One region of the Flavobacterium sp. GNP010 genome, then DNA from elsewhere that is predicted to be linked to it. Evidence: riboswitches for the same ligand, from Rfam matches in the RefSeq annotation. Region 1 holds a riboswitch; each other region holds the start of a gene.

Region 1 (6,925 bases):
CCACCCCAGCCCTCCCCGAAGGGAAGGGAGTGTAAACGTGACTATATTGTAAAAAAATATAATGTAGTATAAAATGTAAAATATAATAAAAATAAATAAGTAACTAATTTCCAGTCTTAGCTCCCTCCCCTTCGGGGAGGGTCGGGGTGGGGAAAATAAACAAACATCATAATGGCATCTACATCAGATATTAAAAACGGATTGTGTATTAAATACAACAACGATATTTACAAAATCATTGAATTTCTTCACGTTAAACCAGGGAAAGGTCCTGCTTTTGTTAGAACAAAACTTAGAAGTTTGACTAACGGAAAAGTATTGGACAACACTTTTTCTGCAGGGCATAAAATCGAAGAAGTTAGAGTAGAAAATCATAAATTTCAGTTTTTATATCCAGAAGGAAATGAGTTTCATTTTATGAATACTGAGACTTTCGAACAAATAACTTTGAACAAAAACATCTTGGATTCACCAGATTTATTAAAAGAAGGAGAAAATGTAATGGTCAGTATCAATACAGAGACTGATTTACCACTTTCTGTAGATATGCCAGCATCTGTTATTCTTGAAGTGACTTATGCAGAGCCTGGTATCAAAGGGAATACAGCTACAAACGCAACTAAATCAGCAACTGTTGAAACTGGAGCAACTGTAAATGTGCCTTTGTTTATTAACGAAGGTGATAAAATTAAAATTGATACTGCATCAGGTTCTTACATGGAGCGTGTTAAGGAGTAAATTAGTTAATAAATAGAAAATGTGTTAATTTAAATCATTATCACATTTTTTATTTTACACATTTCTTATTTTTCTAGTTATATTTATGAAATTCCAAAAAGCGTATACTTTAAAACAAATTGCTACTATTATCAACTGTGAATATGTTGGTGATACTGATTTTCCTATTACGGGAATGAATGAGATTCATGTCGTAGAAACTGGAGATATTGTTTTTGTTGATCATCCCAAGTATTATGACAAAGCATTAAACTCAGCAGCAACTATTGTTTTAATCAATAAAAATGTAGCTTGTCCCGAAGGGAAAGCATTGTTGATTTCTGAAGATCCTTTTAGAGATTTTAATAAATTGACAAATTATTTCAAGCCATTTCAATTCTCGAATGTTTCAATAGCTACTTCAGTTTCAATAGGCGAAGGAACTGTAATACAGCCAAATACATTTATTGGAAATCATGTGATGATTGGTAAAAATTGTTTGATTCATTCCAATGTTTCCATTTATGATCATACCATTATTGGTGATAATGTGATCATTCATGCTGGAACAATTTTAGGCGCAGATGCCTTTTACTACAAAAAACGCGCTGAAGGATATGACCAATTACTTTCGGGTGGAAGAGTTGTTATCAAAGATAATGTGGGAATAGGAGCCCTTTGTACAATTGACAAAGGTGTAACCGGTGACACCACGATTGGTGAAGGTACCAAAATTGACAATCAAGTACATGTAGGTCACGATACAGTTATTGGAAAAAAATGTTTGATAGCTTCACAAACCGGAATTGCGGGTTGTGTCATTATTGAAGACGAAGTAACTATTTGGGGACAAGTAGGAACCACAAGTGGGATTACGATAGGAGCAAAGGCAGTTATTCTTGGTCAAACGGGAGTTACAAAATCAGTAGAGGGTGGAAAGTCTTATTTCGGAACTCCAATTGAAGAATCGAGAGAAAAACTGAAACAACTAGCTAATATCAAGAAAATACCAGAAATTTTAAACAAATTAAAGTAATATGTCTGCTAAAGAAATCGTTCAAAAATTTTACAAATCAGATGCTCTAATTGATAGTGAAATCATTAAGGATTTTTTGCATCCTGAAGTAGTCGTGGAATGGAATAGTAGTAAAGGATTGATTCAATTGAATTATGATTCTTTATTAAATCTTTCCAATGATTTGAGCAAAGCGTACGTGCGTTCCAAAGTTAGAATAAGTCATATTGTTAGTGAAAATGATCGTATTTCGGTACGATATTCTCATTTCGTAAAAACGATTGAGAATCCGCGGGAAGAAATGTTATTGGCTCACTTTATGGTGATTTGGGAAATAAAAGACAACAAACTATTTCGAGGGTATCAAATGAGTCAATTATCCTAATTTAGTATTAAAAAACTGAATACTGAATACGGATTACTGATTACTATTTTATACTTTTGCAAAACAATTTTAAAAACTACCTAAAAAATATATCATGAGTGTTTTAGTTAATAAAGATTCCAAAATAATTGTTCAAGGTTTTACAGGAAGCGAAGGAACTTTCCATGCTTCTCAAATGATTGATTACGGAACTAACGTTGTTGGTGGTGTAACTCCAGGAAAAGGGGGGACTACTCACTTAGATAGACCCGTTTTTAATACTGTAAAAGATGCTGTAGAACAAGCAGGAGCTGATACAACTATCATTTTTGTTCCACCAGCTTTTGCTGCGGATGCCATTATGGAAGCTGCAGATGCTGGAATTAAAGTAATTATTGCAATTACTGAAGGAATTCCTGTTGCTGACATGATAAAAGCAAATAGTTATGTTAAAGAAAGAAATGCACGTTTAATAGGTCCAAACTGTCCGGGAATCATTACTCCAGGTGAAGCGAAAGTTGGTATCATGCCAGGTTTTGTTTTCAAAAAAGGAACTGTAGGGATTGTTTCTAAATCAGGAACATTAACGTACGAAGCAGCTGACCAAGTGGTGAAACAAGGATTAGGAATCACTACAGCAATTGGAATTGGTGGAGACCCAATTATTGGAACAACAACAAAAGAAGCTGTTGAATTGTTAATGAATGATCCAGAAACGGAATGTATTGTAATGATAGGTGAAATAGGCGGACAATTAGAAGCTGATGCTGCTCATTGGATTAAAGCGGATGGAAACCGTAAGCCAGTTGTAGGTTTCATCGCCGGAGTTACGGCTCCTCCAGGGCGTACCATGGGGCATGCAGGTGCAATTGTTGGTGGATCTGACGACACAGCCGAAGCTAAAAAAGAAATCATGAGAGCTTGTGGCATTCACGTAGTAGATTCTCCAGCTGAAATTGGTAAAAAAGTAAAAGAAGTTTTAGGATAATCTAAGCTTTTTCTAAATAGTATTAAAGCCTCACAATTTGTGAGGCTTTTTTATGATAAATAGAATTAAAAAAAATACCTTTGCACTTTATTAAATACAGCTGTTTTTTTAGTTGTGATCCTAATAAAACAAATACAAACGAATGGTTTCTAATGAACCTCACGATTTTGTGGGGTATTTTTTTGTGGTAGCCAATTCAAATAAAAATAAAATAATATGTACAAAGAGTTAAAAAAATTCAAAGTTACCAATCAGTTTTCATTTACTACAGAAGATAGTTTAGCAGAAGTTTGCAACGCGTCAGAAGGTTCTGGTGTATTTTTAGTGTATTCAGTAGGTGATGAAAAAGAGCTAATTATGGTTGGTTCTACCGGAACTGTTCAAAATAATGGAACTTTGAAAATTAAAAATGGTGGACTGAAGGATAAAATCGTAGAAGGACACCAATTTGCGAAAACGGGAAGAAAATATTCTTGGCCAGCACAAATGAAAATAGAGGATATTAGTACCCTTGAAGTAGTTTGGTATGAGACATTCAATGATAAAACTAAAGTAATCCCAACATTTGCAGAAGGACAAGTTTTACAAAACTTCCTTGATGAAAATGGAAGATTGCCAAGGTGGAATGTAGCTTTCTAAGTAGTTAGTTACTGTTTTTCAATATTTTATATATTAACGCTATCAGTTTTGGTAGCGTTTTTTTTAGTTATTCTTATTTTTAATATAATTATTTGATTTATTCGTAAATAATTAATTACTTTTGCACCCGTTATCACGAATCCTTCATTAGGATAGCAACCTGCAACAACAAGCAAGGTGCTAAAACGATAAGCCATATCTTTTGGAAAAAATGTTGTTTTTACATTACCATCTACAGGTTTGTTTTTCGTCATAACACTTAATTTAAAATTATTTTTATGACAAAATTTACTAAAGAATCTGGGAATCCTTTTGCATTGATTCCGCTATTTGTTTTTATTTTTACGTTTTTAGGAGCTGGAATCATTTTGAATGATTTTTATGCTTTTCCTTCGCCCGTAGCAGTTCTAATTGGAATAATAGCTGCATTTTTATTGTATAAATCATCTACAAACGAAAAAATAGATACTCTAATCGCTGGTTGTGGTGATAGTAAAATCATAACTATGTGTTTGATATATTTATTAGCAGGTTCATTTGCAGTGGTAAGCAAAGCAATGGGCGGTGTTGATGCGGTAGTGAACCTTGGCATCAATACAATCGATGTTGCTTACTTTCCGTTGGGGATTTTCTTGATCGCTTCCTTTTTATCTACTGCTACGGGAACATCAGTTGGAGCCATTGTTGCTATTGGACCTATCGCGGTTTCGCTTGCAGATAAAAGCGGAGCCTCTTTGCCCTTAATTTCAGGAGCTTTATTAGGCGGGTCTATGCTAGGGGATAATTTATCGATGATTTCAGATACGACGATTGCGGCCACACAATCGCTGGGATGTGATTTAAAAGATAAATTTAAGATCAATTTGTTTATCGCTTTTCCAGCGGCACTATTTACTATTTTAGTATTTTTCTACTTAGGATTAAATTCTGATATTGTTGCTGTAGCTATTGCAAGAACTGATTTTTCATGGATTGCAATTGTGCCCTATATTGTTGTAATCGTTCTAGCGGTGGTGGGTATCAACGTTTTTTATACTTTAATTATAGGAACACTTTTAGCAGGGATAATTGGTTATCTGGGCGGTTCATTTACTATAATGGAATTTACTCAAAAGTGTTATGAGGGATTTACTAGCATGACTGATATTTTTTTACTTTCTATGCTTACAGGTGGTTTAGCCGCATTAGTAGATAAGGCTGGAGGAATCACGTATTTACTGGTACAAATTAAAAAATTAATCAAAAGTAAAAAATCGGCTCAACTAGGAATTGGTACCTTAGTTGGTTTTGCTAATTTAGCTATTGCTAATAATACGGTTTCTATTGTAATCACAGGACCAATTGCCAAAGAAATTAATGATGAATATGACCTTAATCCAAGAAAGACAGCAACAATTTTAGATATTTTTTCTTGCGTTATACAAGGCGTTCTACCTTATGGAGCGCAAGTATTACTGATATTAAGTTACGCTAATGGTAAATTAAATTTCTTTGACTTGATTGGTAATGCTTGGTATCATTTATTTTTGTTTGTTTTTACCCTGATTGCCATTTACAGTTCGTTTTGGGATAAGCTAGTAGGGCGTTATTTTCATGTATAAAGTTATTTTATGACGCTTAATGAAAGTGAAATTTTTTTTAAAAAAGGAAATAGTATATATTTGGCAAGTCGCTTATAGCCCTGATAGCAATGAAAATCCTTTTCTATTTTTTCTTTAAAAATAGAAAAGATTGTAATGGATAGCAGGAATAGCTTCAAATAAAAAATAAACTAATTTTTGAATATGAAATTACTAGAAGGAAAGGTTGCCATTATTACTGGTGCAAGTCGTGGAATAGGAAAAGGAATTGCAGAAATTTTTGCTCAACATGGTGCAAATGTTGCTTTTACATACAGTTCATCAGTAGAATCTGCGGAAGCTTTAGAAAAAGAATTGAATGCTTTAGGTATTAAAGCTAAAGGATATCAATCTAATGCTGCTGATTTTAATGAAGCACAGACTTTTGTAGATGCCGTTTTAGCTGAATTTGGAACTGTTGATATACTTATCAATAACGCCGGAATTACTAAAGATAACTTGTTGATGCGCATGTCTGAAGAAGATTTTGACAACGTCATGGATGTTAATCTAAAGTCGGTTTTTAATATGACTAAAGCCATTCAGCGTACGTTTTTAAAGCAACGTTCGGGTTCTATTATTAATATGAGTTCTGTAGTTGGAGTAAAAGGAAATGCTGGACAAACGAATTATGCTGCTTCAAAAGCGGGCGTTATTGGTTTTTCAAAATCAGTGGCTTTAGAATTAGGATCTCGTAATATTCGTTGTAATGTAATTGCGCCAGGATTTATAGAAACGGAAATGACGGCCAAATTAAACGAAGATGTGGTAAAAGGATGGAGAGAGGGAATTCCATTAAAACGTGGTGGAACCACTGAAGATGTGGCTAATGCTTGTTTGTTTTTTGCATCGGATATGAGTGCGTATGTAACCGGACAAGTGATGAATGTGTGTGGTGGAATGCTTACTTAAAATTTAATTAAAAGATTTAAAATTCAAAGATTTAAAGATTTTTGAAGTATAATTAATTTTTTAATCTTTAAATCCTTCGAATCTTTTAATAAAGAATACATGACAACAAACACTTTACTATTATTATTTATTTCTGTATTAATAGCAGGCGGTTTGTCGTATTTTCAATACATCTATAAGGCCAAAAACAAATCGAAAGTCGGTTGGTTTTTGGCTTTTTTACGTTTTTCATCCATTTTTGGAATTTTATTGTTATTGATAAATCCAATACTGACCAAAAACACACTAGAAAATGTAAAAACACCTTTGCCTATAATTGTAGACAATTCAAGTTCTATTGCGTTTCTCAAAGCCAATGAAAATGTACTGGAATTACATGAAAAAATAGAATCAAATTCAGATTTACAAGATAAATTTGACGTGCAAACGTATCAATTCTCCGATGATTTTGAACCCGCAGAAAAATTTAATTTTAAAGGAACTCAAACTAATATAGATGTTGTTGCCAAAAATTTAAAAAGTATCTATAAGAACACTAGCTATCCTACAGTTTTAATTTCAGATGGAAATCAGACTTCAGGAAATGATTATGTATACAGTTTTGATGCAATAAATAAAGTATATCCTTTAATTGTAGGCGATACAACTACTTTTTTTGATTTAAAAATCAA
Region 2 (6,925 bases), on a different contig from region 1:
GGAATACACCGCGGCCATACCTGATGAAAACGCAAATCCAGCAGCAGCTCCTTCCATAGCACACACTTTGCTAATAAATTCGTTGTTATTTGGGTTGCTGTAACGGCTGTAAATATTCCTGTCTTTTTCCTCTGCAAATGAAGCACGCATATCTTCGGCATCCTCAAATACAAAACTAGACGTGAGATACAACGGCACCGAATGCTCTAAATATTGTGTTCTTTCTAACTGATTGCGTATGGCTTGTGTTTCGAAACCAAATTCTGAATTATTCATAGTGTATAATATTATCCCCACCCCAACCCTCCCCGAAGGAGAGGGAGCCGAAGTCGGAAAATTGAAAATTAAAATTGTTTCATTAACTATTACTGGTTCCCCCTTCGGTGGTTAGGGGGCTTCCGTTCAAAACAACTTTGTAATGTATGGTTGCTGTTGGCTCTAATGTTTTGGAAACCGAACAGTATTTTTCAAAAGAAAGTTGTGCTGCTTTTGCTGCTTTGTCTTCCTTGATATCACCTTCTAAATAAAACACCACATGGATATTTTTAAAAGGTTTTGCTTCTCCAACTTGTACGCGTTCTCCTTCAACCTCAGCTTTGAAAGACGTGATTTCTTGACGTTGTTTTTTCAAAATCGAAATCATATCAATGGCGCTACAACCCGCAACTCCCATCAATACTAATTCCATCGGACTGGCGCCCATATCATTTCCTCCATACTCAGGACGGCTGTCTACGTTTACTAGATGCCCTCTTTCGTTTTTTAATTCGAAATGGAAATTGTCGTTTACTCTGTTTAATGTTATTTTCATTGTTATCTTTTTTGAACGCTGATGACGCGGATTTTCAAACGCGGATTCAACGGATTTTTATTTTAAAACTAATTACTGAAATCTGTTCACTAAAAACTGAACACTGAATACTCTTTTTACCCTTTATCAGACAACCTTAAAATATCGCCAAAAACACCTCTTGCCGTTACTGCTGATCCTGCACCTGCGCCTTGAATTACAATTGGTCGGTCTCCATACGATTCAGTGTAAATTTCGAAGAAAGAATCAGAACCTTTCAATCCACCCAATGCTGTTTCTGATGGCACCGAAACTAATTTTACTTCTAGATTTCCTTTGTCATTTTGCAAATCTCCCGATAATTCGCCTATGTAACGCAATACGTGATTCGGTTTTTGATCGGCTTTTATTTTTGCATAAATAGGATCAAACTCCGTCAATTTGTTTAAAAACTCTCCTACATCTCCACTACGCAAATGTTCTGGAATTAAATTTTGAATCGCAATTTCTTCGAACTCATTTTGCAGGTCTAGTTCTCTGGCCAAAATCAATAACTTTCGCCCTACATCATTTCCGCATAAATCCTCTCTTGGATCTGGTTCTGTATATCCGTTATCGATGGCTTCTTTTAAAATTTCGCTAAAAGGTACATCTTTAGCCGAAAAATTATTGAACAAATAACTCAATGTTCCCGAGAAAACGCCTTTAATCTTTGTGATATTTTCGCCAGAAAGGTGCAACAATTTAATAGTATCAATCAACGGCAATCCTGCTCCAACATTGGTTTCATAAAGATACGTTTTTTGGTTTTCTGCCAGAACTTTTCGCAATTTTTTATAAAAACTATAACTTAAAGTATTAGCTACTTTGTTTGAAGAAATCAAATCGAAACTATTCTCAACTAACGAAATGTAATTCGTAACAAAATCAGCACTTGCAGTGTTATCAATAGCAATTAAATTCTCTAAATGATGCTCATTTGCGTAGGCAATCACATCATCAATAGTATATGAGAATCCGTTGGTTTGAATCTCATTTTTCCAGTTAGGTGTCACGCCGTTTTTATTCAAGAGCACGTTACTTGAATTGGCAATAGCAAATACATTCAATTTGATGTCTTTTCTTTTTTCAATGGCTGCTGCGGATTCTAAAATTTGATTAATCAAGGTACCGCCCACCAAACCGTGACCAAAAACAGCAATATTTATTTTCTTGGCTACGCCAAAGATCTCTCCGTGAATCACATTTAAGGCTTTGTGTAATTGTGATTTTTTAACAACCAAACTCACATTCTTACCAGTCACCGTATTATTGAACAGAATCGGAACTATTTTATTTTTAATTAAAGCGGTATAAGGTTTGTGAAAAGTGCTTAAGTCCTGTCCAATAATAGAGATGACAGCTACATCATCAGCTACGGTTATTTTATTGACATCTTTCGAATAGAAATCATTCTCGAATTCTTTTTCCAATTCAATCATGGCCGTAGTAGCTTTGTCAGCAGCCACAACCAAGCCTATTCCACGCTCTGATGAACCTTGCGAAATGATACTCACACTGATATTATTGTCGCCCATTACTCTAAAAATTCGAGCATCAACACCTGTTTTACCAAGCAAACCTCTTCCTTCTAGATTTACCAAAGCCACATTTTCAAGGACCGAAAGCGTTTTAATTCCTTCCTTATTAGAATTGGAAGTAATTAAAGTTCCTTTATTTTCATGATTGAAAGTATTTAAAATTCGAAGCGGAATGTTTTTTTCTAATAACGGAATGATAGTTTTGGCATGCAAAATAGTTGCTCCAAAATTAGCAATCTCATTCGCCTCATTAAATGATAGGTGATCAATTTTTTTAGCATCGACAACTAAATCAGGATTGGCAGTATAAATTCCATCAACATGCGTGTAATTTTGTAATTCGTCGGCATTTAAATAATTCGCAATCAACGAAGCGGTGTAATTACTCCCGTTTCTGCCTAGAGTTGTAGCATCATTATTGGTCGTAGAACCTATAAAACCTGTGATTACATTGACTGTATTTTCGGTGTTTTGCTTAAAAAAAGCAACCACATTTTTCTTAGAAAGTTGTTCTAAGGGTTGTGCATCACCAAATTTAGCATCAGTTTTTATCAATTCACGCGTATCGGTAAAACGAGCATGGATTCCTTTTTCAATGAGTATGGCCGTTAGTAATTTTGCCGAAAGCAATTCGCCTTTAGACAAAATGTGGTCTTTGATTTTTTTGCTGTAATCGCCAATCAGACTTACACCTTCAAACAATTTTTCTAAAATAGTAAACTCCTCAGACAAATCAACAGCATCATAAACATCTTGCTGATAGGTTTTGAAATCTTCAAAAAGTGGTTTGTAATCTCCGTTTTGAGAAGCAATAGTTAAAATGTGTTCCAAATCAACCGTAGCATTACCACGTGCCGAAACCACAACTGCAATTTTCTCTCCCTGATTTACTTTGTCTGTTATTATGGCAACCACCTTATTTAATCCGTCACCATTTGATAAGGATTTACCTCCAAATTTTAATATTTTCATTGTGTTGTGTGTTTGTAGCTTAGAATAAATCTTGAAGCAAATTGTGTAATTGTTTGTATTCTATCAAAAAAGCATCGTGTCCGTGAATGGAAATTATTTCTTTGTAACTGACTTTTTTATTTAATTTTTGTAATTGCTCAAAAGTGGCTTTGTTTTCACTGGCTGTAAAAAACAAATCCGAATTGATGGCTATGATGTGAATTTCTGCCGTTACAGCTTCGATTGAATTTTCAAACGAAGATCTATTGCGAGTAACATCAATGGTTTTCAATAATTGATTCATCATTTTATAGGATGCCAATTGAAATCGCTGTTGCAATTTTTCGCCGTGATGCAACAACCAACTTTCAACATTAAAAATGGCTAACTCCTCATTAGTAGTTCGTTGAAATTTTGCCGCAAATGATTCTGGAGTTCGGTAACACAACATCGCGTGTGCGCGGGCATCCTGAATGGGTTTAGATGAATTGGTAAGAATTTGTTCTTGCAAAAAACAATTGGCAATAAGCCAGTCTGTCGCTTTCCAATCGGTAGCAATTGGAATTAATTTTTGGGTTATTGTTGGTTCTAATGCGACCATTTCCCATGCAATTCCGCCACCTACAGAACCTCCAATAATGGCGTAGAGATTTTTAACCTCAAGCAACTGAAGGCCTTTTATAAAAATTCTAGCAATGTCTCTTGCTGTAAAATCAAGATGATTTTCAATTACAACTCCATCAAATCCATTTCCGGGAACGTTAAAAGCAAGTACGGTATATTTTGTAGTATCAATAGTTTTGTTGGTGCCAATTAGGTCATTCCACCAACCGTTATCGCCCACCAACTGTGAATTTCCGGTTAGCGCATGATTGACCAAAACAATGGGAGCTGTATGCAAAGACAAACCAAAAACTTGATAACTTAAGTTTAGAGTAGCATAATTTGCACCTGACTCCGTGGTGAAATTGTGTAATGTAATAGTTGTTGGTTTATTTTCCAATTTCAAATCTGTTATAATTAGGACTTGTGTTTGGAAATATTAGAAAGAAAGCTAGGTGTTATCTAGACAAATTCTTAGTGTTATCTTTCCACGATGGGCGTGGTAGAATGCAGCACCTTCTTCGATAAATCGAAGGGTTGCTAAGGCTTCATCGGGTCTAATCCCTCTGCCTTTCTTTATAACATTTCAATACAGTTGTGAACTTTGTGATGCAAATTAAATACTATTTTAGTTAGCAAGCAAATTTTTATAAGCAATCTATTGTTTCTTATCCATTTAAAAAAAGAGATTAGTTTGTATTTTCTCCATTGTTATTTTGACGAGGCACCAGCTAACAAAACCATTTCACACCCCGCCAAAACAACAACATTAAAACTATTGCAAACCTCAACTTTAACAACAATAAATCAAGATTCTCTGCAAAAAAGCACCTCATTTTGACACGAATACCTTGCGACAAATAATCCATTACATGACCCAATTCATTTTAATACATCCATTTTGAATTTCAATCCTGAATGAATTAGTGTATCGAAAATATCCATACAACTTACTTTACATTTGAAAATCAAAAGTTCTAAAAGAGAAAAACCCTTTTAGAGGCTACTCCAAAAGGGCATTCAAGTTATACTATAACTTATACTTTTGGGATCAGCAGTCCAAAATCAATAAAATGGCACCAGAACAAAATAATTTTTTCTCAAAATATGTTCTAGTGATTTCAAATATTTGGTAATGCATATTTGTTTTAAATTTATGGCATTCTTAAATTTTGTTCAAAAAAAAACTTCCCTTTTTAGTGGGAAGTTATTGCTTTATAATTTAATTGAAATCATACAATATAACACCCAGAGGAGAACTCCTCTTCATCTTTATACATATTGCACATATTCATTTTCATGATTTATTAATTTGATTATCAAATATCTAAATTAGTTTTAAGAAAAACAAACCCCTTTTTAAAATAAATTTAAAAAAAGTTTTTTGAATTCACTATTCTAAAAAAGATTTAACTACAAAAAAAAATGAAGTTTAATTTGCAATTCAAAATGGTTTCATACCTTTGCACCCGAATATTAGAGGAAAAATTTGAACTGATTGCAACCTCTTCATAATGATACTGATTCATTATGAGTACTGATCTATTTTCAGTAGAAAAAAATGCTAAAGCAGAAACGCTCCTTTAGTCCTTTTCAGCAATTATTTTTTCTCGCTTAATTTTAAAACAAAAGTACTTATGGCCTATTTATTTACGTCAGAATCTGTAAGCGAAGGACATCCAGACAAAATTGCAGATCAAATTTCAGACGCATTAATTGATAATTTTTTGGCATTTGATGCCGATTCTAAAGTAGCATGTGAAACTTTAGTGACAACAGGTCAAGTGATATTGGCAGGTGAAGTAAAATCAAATACCTATTTAGATGTACAACAAATCGCTCGTGATGTAATCAGAAAAATTGGTTATACAAAAAGCGAATATATGTTTGAAGCCAATTCTTGCGGTATTCTTTCAGCTATTCACGAACAATCTGCTGATATTAACCAAGGTGTTGATAGAGCGAATCCAGAAGAGCAAGGTGCTGGAGATCAAGGTATGATGTTTGGTTATGCTACTAATGAAACTGAAAATTACATGCCATTGGCACTTGATTTGTCTCATAAATTATTACAAGAATTAGCGATTTTAAGACGTGAAAATAACGAAATTACGTATTTACGTCCTGATGCTAAATCTCAAGTAACTTTAGAATATAGCGATGATAACAAACCTACGCGTATTGAGGCTATTGTAATTTCAACACAGCACGATGATTTTGATGAAGAAGCAACAATGCTTGCTAAAATCAAAAAAGATATCGTTGAAATTTTGATCCCGAGAATTATTGCTAAAAATCCAACACACGCTCATTTATTTAATGATACCATTCAATACCATATTAACCCAACGGGGAAATTCGTAATTGGAGGACCACACGGGGATACAGGTTTGACTGGAAGAAAAATTATTGTAGATACGTACGGTGGAAAAGGAGCTCACGGTGGTGGCGCGTTTTCTGGTAAAGATCCAAGTAAAGTGGACCGTTCTGCTGCTTATGCAACACGTCATATTGCTAAAAACTTAGTTGCAGCTGGTGTTGCCGATGAGATTTTAGTACAAGTTTCGTACGCTATTGGTGTGGCTAAACCAATGGGTATTTTTATTGATACCTACGGAACATCAAAAGTAAATTTGACAAACGGTGAAATTGCTAAGAAAGTAGAAGCTATTTTTGATATGCGTCCGTACTTCATCGAACAACGATTGAAATTAAGAAACCCAATTTATAGCGAAACTGCTGCTTACGGGCACATGGGACGTACTCCAGAAACGGTTACTAAAACATTTTCTGCTCCAGGTGGAAACGAAAAAACAGTTACTGTTGAATTATTTACTTGGGAAAAACTAGATTTTGTAGACCAAGTAAAAACTGCTTTTGGGTTGTAATTCAATTATAGACTTAAAATAAAAAAGGGGATTTTGTTCAGTCAAAATCCCCTTTTAATTTGGCTATATATTGTACTTTAAAATAAAGGTCACAAAACGCGGTAAAATAATAG
Region 3 (6,925 bases), on a different contig from region 1:
GATGCCATTTACCATTCGTATGCTGGTTTTGTTAATGGTGCCAAAGCGTTATTGCTTGCCGAAAACCAAAAAACAAATCACCAAGCAGGAATCATCGATTTATTTGATACCGTTTTCGTAGAAACAAACAAAATTCAATTGCCAACAACCTTGAAACAGCTAGTGTTTCAAATCAGAGATAATGAACCTACTCCAGAATTTGCTCAAAAATACAGACAAGAAGCCATTGCTTTTTTTGAAACTATAGAAGCATTTAGAGCCAAAGATCTACAAGATGAAAAATAAAAGAGAACCTCAAGTAACACTGGTAGGCGCTGGTCCAGGTGATCCAGATTTACTTACTATCAAAGGAGCAAAGGCGCTGGCTGAGGCAAATGTGGTTTTGTATGATGCCCTAGCAAATGAAGAATTATTGTCCTATGCTCCTAAAAAAGCACTTAAAATATTTGTGGGAAAACGAAAAGGTTCACATGAATATACGCAAGAGGAAATCAATCAATTGATAGTAGACAATGCACTTACGTATGGAAATGTGGTTCGGTTAAAAGGTGGCGATCCATTTATTTTTGGTCGGGGTAGCGAAGAAATAGAGTTCGTAGAGAGTTTTGGAATCCCTACCTTTGTAGTTCCGGGTATTTCTTCATCGATTGCGGTTCCAGCTTCGCAAGGTATTTCGTTAACAAAAAGAGGCGTTTCAGAAAGTTTTTGGGTGATTACGGGAACCACTTCGGCAAGAAAATTGTCAACAGATGTTGCTTTAGCGGCACAATCTACAGCAACTGTTGTGATTTTGATGGGCATGAGTAAGTTAGATCAGATTGTAGCTTTGTTCCAAAAAGAGTCGAAAGGCGAGATGCCTGTTGCCATTATTCAAAACGGAACAACGGCAGCAGAGAAAGTAGGAATTGGCACTGTAAATACTATTCAATCAGTTGTTGCAGCTAAAAGTTTAAGTTCGCCAGCTATAATTGTTATCGGAGAAGTGGTAAGAGATGCGAAACGAAATGCTGCTTTTTACAAGGAATTAAAATCACAGCACAACCAGGTTTTGGCTTATGGAAAAGAATGAATTATATCCCATCTTTTTGAAATTACACAATCTTAACACTCTAATTGTGGGTGGTGGAAATGTGGGATTAGAAAAATTATCTTTTTTGTTAAAATCGAGTCCAAACGCTATTGTTGAGGTAGTCGCACCGCGATTTTTACCTGAATTAGAAACTTTGGCGGCAAGCCATGAATCAGTAAAACTCACGTACAAAAGGTTTAATCGCTGGATGCTCCGCAATCGCCACATGGTCATTGCTTGTACCGATGATTTGAAAGTGAACAAACGGATTTATGATTTGTCGCGAAAAAGATTTTTAATTTGCAACATTGCAGATACACCACCGCTCTGCGATTATTATTTAGGAGGAATTGTCACAAAAGGGCATGTAAAAATTGCGATTTCGACCAACGGAAAATCACCTACAACTGCCAAGCGATTGCGCGAGTTTTTTGAAGAAGTTATTCCAGAAGACATCAATGCAATGGTCGAAAATTTGAATGAATATCGCAAAACCTTGAAAGGAAATTTTGAAGAGAAAGTTCAAAAAATGAATGAAATAACAGCAACATTGAAAGGTCTTTAAAAATAGATTGATAATAGCTATACTTCAAAAAATACTAAAAACTAACTTGTACTAGTTCTTAATAATAGTTTTTCGTTTTTTTTGATAATGATAATAATGATATTTGCATTGAATTAATATTCAGGCATTTTTTTTGAAAAATAGTAAATAAAATAACACTTTCCTTGAATTACATTGTTGGAAATTTAAGGACTAATTAAAACAAAATGATTAAAACAGACATACTAATTATTGGAGCAGGACCTACAGGTTTATTTGCAGTATTTGAAGCAGGATTATTAAAATTAAAATGCCATATTCTAGATGCCTTGCCACAAGCAGGCGGACAGTTATCTGAGTTGTATCCTAAAAAACCTATTTATGATATTCCTGGTTTTCCAGAAGTATTGGCTGGCGATTTAGTAGATAATTTAATGGAACAAATTAAGCAGTTCGAACCGGGATTTACCTTGGGAGAACGTGCCGAAACAATAGAAAAACAAGAAGATGGTACGTTTATCGTAACTTCAAACAAAGGAAAAAAATTCCACGCTCCTGTCATTGCTATCGCTGGAGGATTAGGTAGTTTTGAACCAAGAAAACCATTGATCGAGGATATCGAATTTTATGAAGACAAAGGAATCAAGTATTTCATTAAAAATCCAGAAAAATTCAGAGATAAAAAAGTAGTAATCGCTGGAGGTGGCGATTCTGCTCTAGATTGGAGTATCTTTTTGTCAAATGTAGCTTCAGAAGTGACTTTGATTCACCGTCGCAACGAGTTTCGTGGTGCTTTAGATTCTGTAGAAAAAGTACAGGAATTGAAAAATTCTGGTAAAATAAAAATGATTACTCCGGGAGAAGTTGTGGGATTGAAAGGTGCAGAACATCTTGAAGCGGTTGTAGTCGAGGAAAACGGTGCACAACGAACCATCGAAACCGATTATTTTATTCCGCTTTTTGGTCTTACGCCAAAGTTAGGTCCTATTGGAGACTGGGGATTGGAAATCGAAAAAAATGCCATAAAAGTCAATAATTCATTGGATTACCAAACCAATATTCCGGGAATTTTCGCTATTGGTGACGTAAATACCTATCCGGGGAAACTGAAATTGATTCTTTGCGGATTCCACGAAGCCACTTTAATGTGTCAGGCAGCGTACCAAATCATTAATCCAGGCAAGCGTTATGTTTTGAAATATACTACTGTTTCTGGCGTAGATGGTTTTGATGGTACACGTAAAGAAGCTCCAAAAGCTGTAGTGAAAGCCATAGTCTAAAAAGGTGCTGAGATACAAAGGTTCTGAGTTGCGAAGGTTGGTTAAAATCTTTGCAATTCAGAACCTTTTTATTTAAACGTTTTGCAACAAACTCCGCTAGAAACTTTAAAAAAAAACTTGCAATTGTTAGCGCTTTGTCTTTTCTTTGTAGTGTTCCTATATTTATTGAAAGTTATCACGAAAGGCGGAGGGAAAGACCCAATGAAACCTTAGCAACCCTTTATCTTTAAAGAAGGTGCTACATTCTACTTTATGTTGAACTTGTTTCAATATCTAAGATAGATAACACAAGAATACTTCCACAGTATTTCTCAAACCTTTTCTTGACAACGTATCGATTTTTTTTAGAGCAGATTAATGGCGCTTTTCAGTCATAATCGTTCCTGCTGTACGCTATATCTTTTTATTCGCCGAAAAAAGGCGAATAAAAAGGATGCCGCTGCCATCAGGGCTAAAAAGAAAAATAGTGAACTTTTGGAAATACTAATCAAAAGTAAAAATCACCATTTCAAATTGTGATTTACAAGAAATAGAAAGTTATGTCAAGCATTCACGAAGCCATTACAAAAAACATACTTATCCTTGATGGAGCTATGGGAACCATGTTGCAACGGTACAATTTCTCCGAAGAAGATTTTAGAGGAGAACGTTTCAAAGATTTTCCGCATTCGCTAAAAGGAAACAACGATTTATTGTCGCTCACTCAACCACAAGCTATAAAAGACGTTCACGCCGCTTATTTTGACGCTGGAGCTGATATTGTTGAAACCAATACCTTCTCAGGAACCACCATCGGTATGGCTGATTACCATCTTGAAGAATATGTATATGAATTGAACTATGAGTCGGCAAAATTGGCCCGCGAAGTAGCTGATGAATTTACCACCAAAAATCCAGACAAACCTCGTTTTGTAGCGGGTTCCATTGGTCCTACGAACAGAACAGCAAGCATGTCACCAGATGTAAACGATCCAGGATACAGAGCCGTAACTTTTGATGATTTGCGCATTGCGTACAAGCAACAAGTAGAAGCGCTTATGGATGGTGGTTGCGATTTACTTTTGGTAGAAACTATTTTTGATACCTTAAATGCCAAAGCAGCACTTTTTGCCATTGAAGAAGTAAAAGAAGAACGCAATCGTGATATTCCAATTATGGTTTCAGGAACGATAACTGATGCTTCAGGAAGAACACTTTCGGGACAAACGGTAGAGGCTTTCTTAGTTTCGGTATCGCACATACCATTGTTGAGTGTAGGTTTCAATTGCGCACTTGGTGCCGATTTATTAAAACCGTATTTACAAACCTTGTCACAAAACACTTCGTTCAACGTATCTGCGCATCCTAATGCAGGATTGCCCAACGCTTTTGGAGAATACGATGAAACACCAGAACAGATGCAAGCTTTTATCAAAGAATATCTAGATGATAATTTAGTCAACATCATAGGTGGTTGTTGCGGAACAACACCTGCCCACATCAAGTTAATCGCTGAAATCGCAAAGGAGTATAAACCGAGAGTTTCTTCTGCGGTGATGTAGTTTTAAGATAATTTAGTTTATATAAAAATGGAGGAAAAGACTACTGATAAATTTAAGAATTTGAAATGGGTACTGATATTCACTCTCATCTTTTCAGTACTTTATATTTTGTTTGACAATTCAAGAACAACAAAGTTTAATAAGTACAAAGAAACATTTAAGGGCGAGGCAATTGGTTTAACAACGAATTTTAAAGAGGTCGGTAGACATAGGTTATTAATCTATTGCTTTTATGTGAACGGTAAGGTTATGTCAAAGAGAAAGACAATAGGTGGAAATGAAATTCTGAACAAGTTTTACAAAGTGAAATATGATTTAAATAATCCTAAAGGGAATTACATTTTTTTAGATCAAGAACTGAAGCCTGATTCCCTTACTCTTGTTAAAAATGGTTTTACTTGGACTAAATATTATGTATACGATGGAAATGTAACTAGCAAATATCTAGAAAAATCAAAATGGCAGTGATTTTACACAGGAGATTTTTTTTAACACATTTATTGCACACGTGAATCGATATAAAAGGAAATAGTTTTATTCAGCGATAAAACTCAATTTGAAGTTTATTTGTCATTCTGAGGAACGAAGAATCTTTGTTAATTGAGCAACTTGTTAAGATTCTTCGTTCCTCAGAATGACAAAAAAGAGGACGATGTTTAAAGATTTGCTGTATGAGATTGCTTCGTTCCTCGCAATGACATAGAAGATACAAAAACCAGCTGTTCAAAAGTGTTCTTTTAAAAAAGTACGTTCTTTAAAATACGGATGCTCTGCGAAGTCTCGAGACTTCGTAGCTATTCCAAAAATTAACAAAAGTGAGCAACTAATGTGGTTGCTTCGTTTCTCGTAATGACATACGAGAAGCTGAAATAAATAAGTCCAATAGGGACGACCCATTTTGTAGCAACGGATTTTAATCCGTTGAAAAAAGGAATTCATACCGTTGTTAATTATAAAACGGCATCGTTTGGTTGAAACAAAAAGGATCTTACAATGCACAAGACTCGCGTGAGGGATAGTAGCGGCATCCTTTTGTGCAGCGATAGCGGAACAAAAGATATAGCGTATAGCCCGTTCGCCGCGGCGAACCCGCCCAAATAATAAAAAAACAAGTTACTCCAACACGGTTTTTGAAACCCTGCAGGAACAAATACAATAGAAAATGGCAGTAGCAGAGAAAAGAAGAAACTTAATTTTATCAGGATTAGAGCCTTTAATAATTACACCCGAAAGTGTTTTTGTGAACGTAGGGGAACGAACCAATGTGACGGGTTCGCGAAAATTTCTTCGATTGATTAAGGAAGAGAAATACGATGAGGCGCTTGATATTGCACGGGAGCAAGTAGATGGTGGTGCCCAAATCATTGATATTAATATGGATGAGGGATTGCTCGATGGAGTGTATGCCATGACAAAATTCCTGAACTTAATAGCCGCAGAGCCCGATATTTCTCGTGTGCCTATTATGATTGATAGCTCAAAATGGGAAATTATTGAAGCAGGCTTGAAGGTGGTACAAGGGAAAAGTGTGGTAAATTCTATTTCGCTGAAAGAAGGTGAGGAAGCTTTTATTGCACATGCTAAATTGATAAAACGTTATGGTGCTGCTGTAATTATCATGGCTTTTGACGAGAAAGGTCAGGCAGATAATTACGAGCGTCGCATAGAAATATGTCAACGCTCGTATGACATTATGGTGCACAAAGTGGGTTTTCCTCCGCAGGATATTATTTTTGATTTGAATGTTTTTCCAGTAGCGACAGGAATGGAAGAACACCGATTGAATGCTTTGGATTTCTTTAGAGGGACTAAATGGGTACGCGAAAATTTACCGCACGCTCACATAAGTGGCGGCGTAAGTAATGTGTCGTTTTCGTTTAGAGGGAATGATACTGTTCGAGAAGCGATGCATTCGGTTTTCTTGTATCATGCGATCCAAAACGGAATGACGATGGGGATTGTAAACCCAGAAATGCTATCGATATATGATGAGATTCCGAAAGATTTATTAGAGCATGTTGAAGATGTGATTCTGGACAGGCGTGACGATGCCACAGAACGTTTACTCGATTTTGCCGAGAATGTTAAGGGCGATGTAAAAAATATTGAAAAAGCGATTTTAGAATGGCGATCAGGAACGGTGCAAGAACGAATTACACATTCGCTTGTAAAAGGGGTCGATCAATTTATTGAAGAAGATGTTGAGGAAGCCAGACAAGCAGCCGCAAAACCGATTGAAGTAATCGAAATCAACTTGATGACTGGTATGAATGTAGTGGGCGATTTATTTGGCTCGGGAAAAATGTTTTTGCCGCAAGTAGTAAAATCGGCACGTGTAATGAAAAAAGCGGTGGCGTATCTACTTCCTTACATAGAAGCCGCTAAGCAAGTTGGAGACAAGTCGGGGAACGGAAAAATCCTGATGGCTACTGTAAAAGGGGACGTTCACGACATTGGAAAAAATATTGTTTCGGTAGTTTTGGCGTGCAAC

What was found. A riboswitch is a leader RNA that binds a small molecule or an ion and turns the genes downstream of it on or off. The one in region 1 is predicted to bind S-adenosylmethionine.
Region 2: another riboswitch for S-adenosylmethionine. It lies ahead of AC061C_RS07755 (alpha/beta fold hydrolase); the one in region 1 lies ahead of AC061C_RS12755 (Na+/H+ antiporter NhaC family protein).
Region 3: another riboswitch for S-adenosylmethionine. It lies ahead of AC061C_RS07820 (homocysteine S-methyltransferase family protein); the one in region 1 lies ahead of AC061C_RS12755 (Na+/H+ antiporter NhaC family protein).

The regions. Positions count from the first base shown of each region.
Region 1 covers NZ_JBWJVK010000033.1:2,402-9,326, reverse strand. Annotated here, with positions in the region: gene efp (elongation factor P) at 172-738, shown strand; gene AC061C_RS12775 (UDP-3-O-(3-hydroxymyristoyl)glucosamine N-acyltransferase) at 824-1,753, shown strand; gene AC061C_RS12770 (nuclear transport factor 2 family protein) at 1,755-2,117, shown strand; gene sucD (succinate--CoA ligase subunit alpha) at 2,212-3,084, shown strand; gene AC061C_RS12760 (hypothetical protein) at 3,301-3,723, shown strand; SAM-I-IV-variant riboswitch at 3,849-3,945, shown strand; gene AC061C_RS12755 (Na+/H+ antiporter NhaC family protein) at 4,002-5,324, shown strand; gene fabG (3-oxoacyl-[acyl-carrier-protein] reductase) at 5,508-6,254, shown strand; gene AC061C_RS12745 (hypothetical protein) at 6,354-6,925, shown strand, end outside.
Region 2 covers NZ_JBWJVK010000014.1:26,974-33,898, reverse strand. Annotated here, with positions in the region: gene AC061C_RS07770 (trans-sulfuration enzyme family protein) at 1-276, opposite strand, end outside; gene AC061C_RS07765 (OsmC family protein) at 359-811, opposite strand; gene thrA (bifunctional aspartate kinase/homoserine dehydrogenase I) at 928-3,342, opposite strand; gene AC061C_RS07755 (alpha/beta fold hydrolase) at 3,362-4,324, opposite strand; SAM riboswitch class I at 4,402-4,509, opposite strand; gene metK (methionine adenosyltransferase) at 5,562-6,812, shown strand; gene AC061C_RS07745 (carboxypeptidase regulatory-like domain-containing protein) at 6,876-6,925, opposite strand, start outside.
Region 3 covers NZ_JBWJVK010000014.1:41,364-48,288, forward strand. Annotated here, with positions in the region: gene AC061C_RS07800 (ferredoxin-like domain-containing protein) at 1-285, shown strand, start outside; gene cobA (uroporphyrinogen-III C-methyltransferase) at 275-1,069, shown strand; gene AC061C_RS07810 (precorrin-2 dehydrogenase/sirohydrochlorin ferrochelatase family protein) at 1,056-1,634, shown strand; gene AC061C_RS07815 (NAD(P)/FAD-dependent oxidoreductase) at 1,841-2,893, shown strand; SAM riboswitch class I at 3,063-3,182, shown strand; gene AC061C_RS07820 (homocysteine S-methyltransferase family protein) at 3,433-4,434, shown strand; gene AC061C_RS07825 (hypothetical protein) at 4,684-4,902, shown strand; gene metH (methionine synthase) at 5,597-6,925, shown strand, end outside.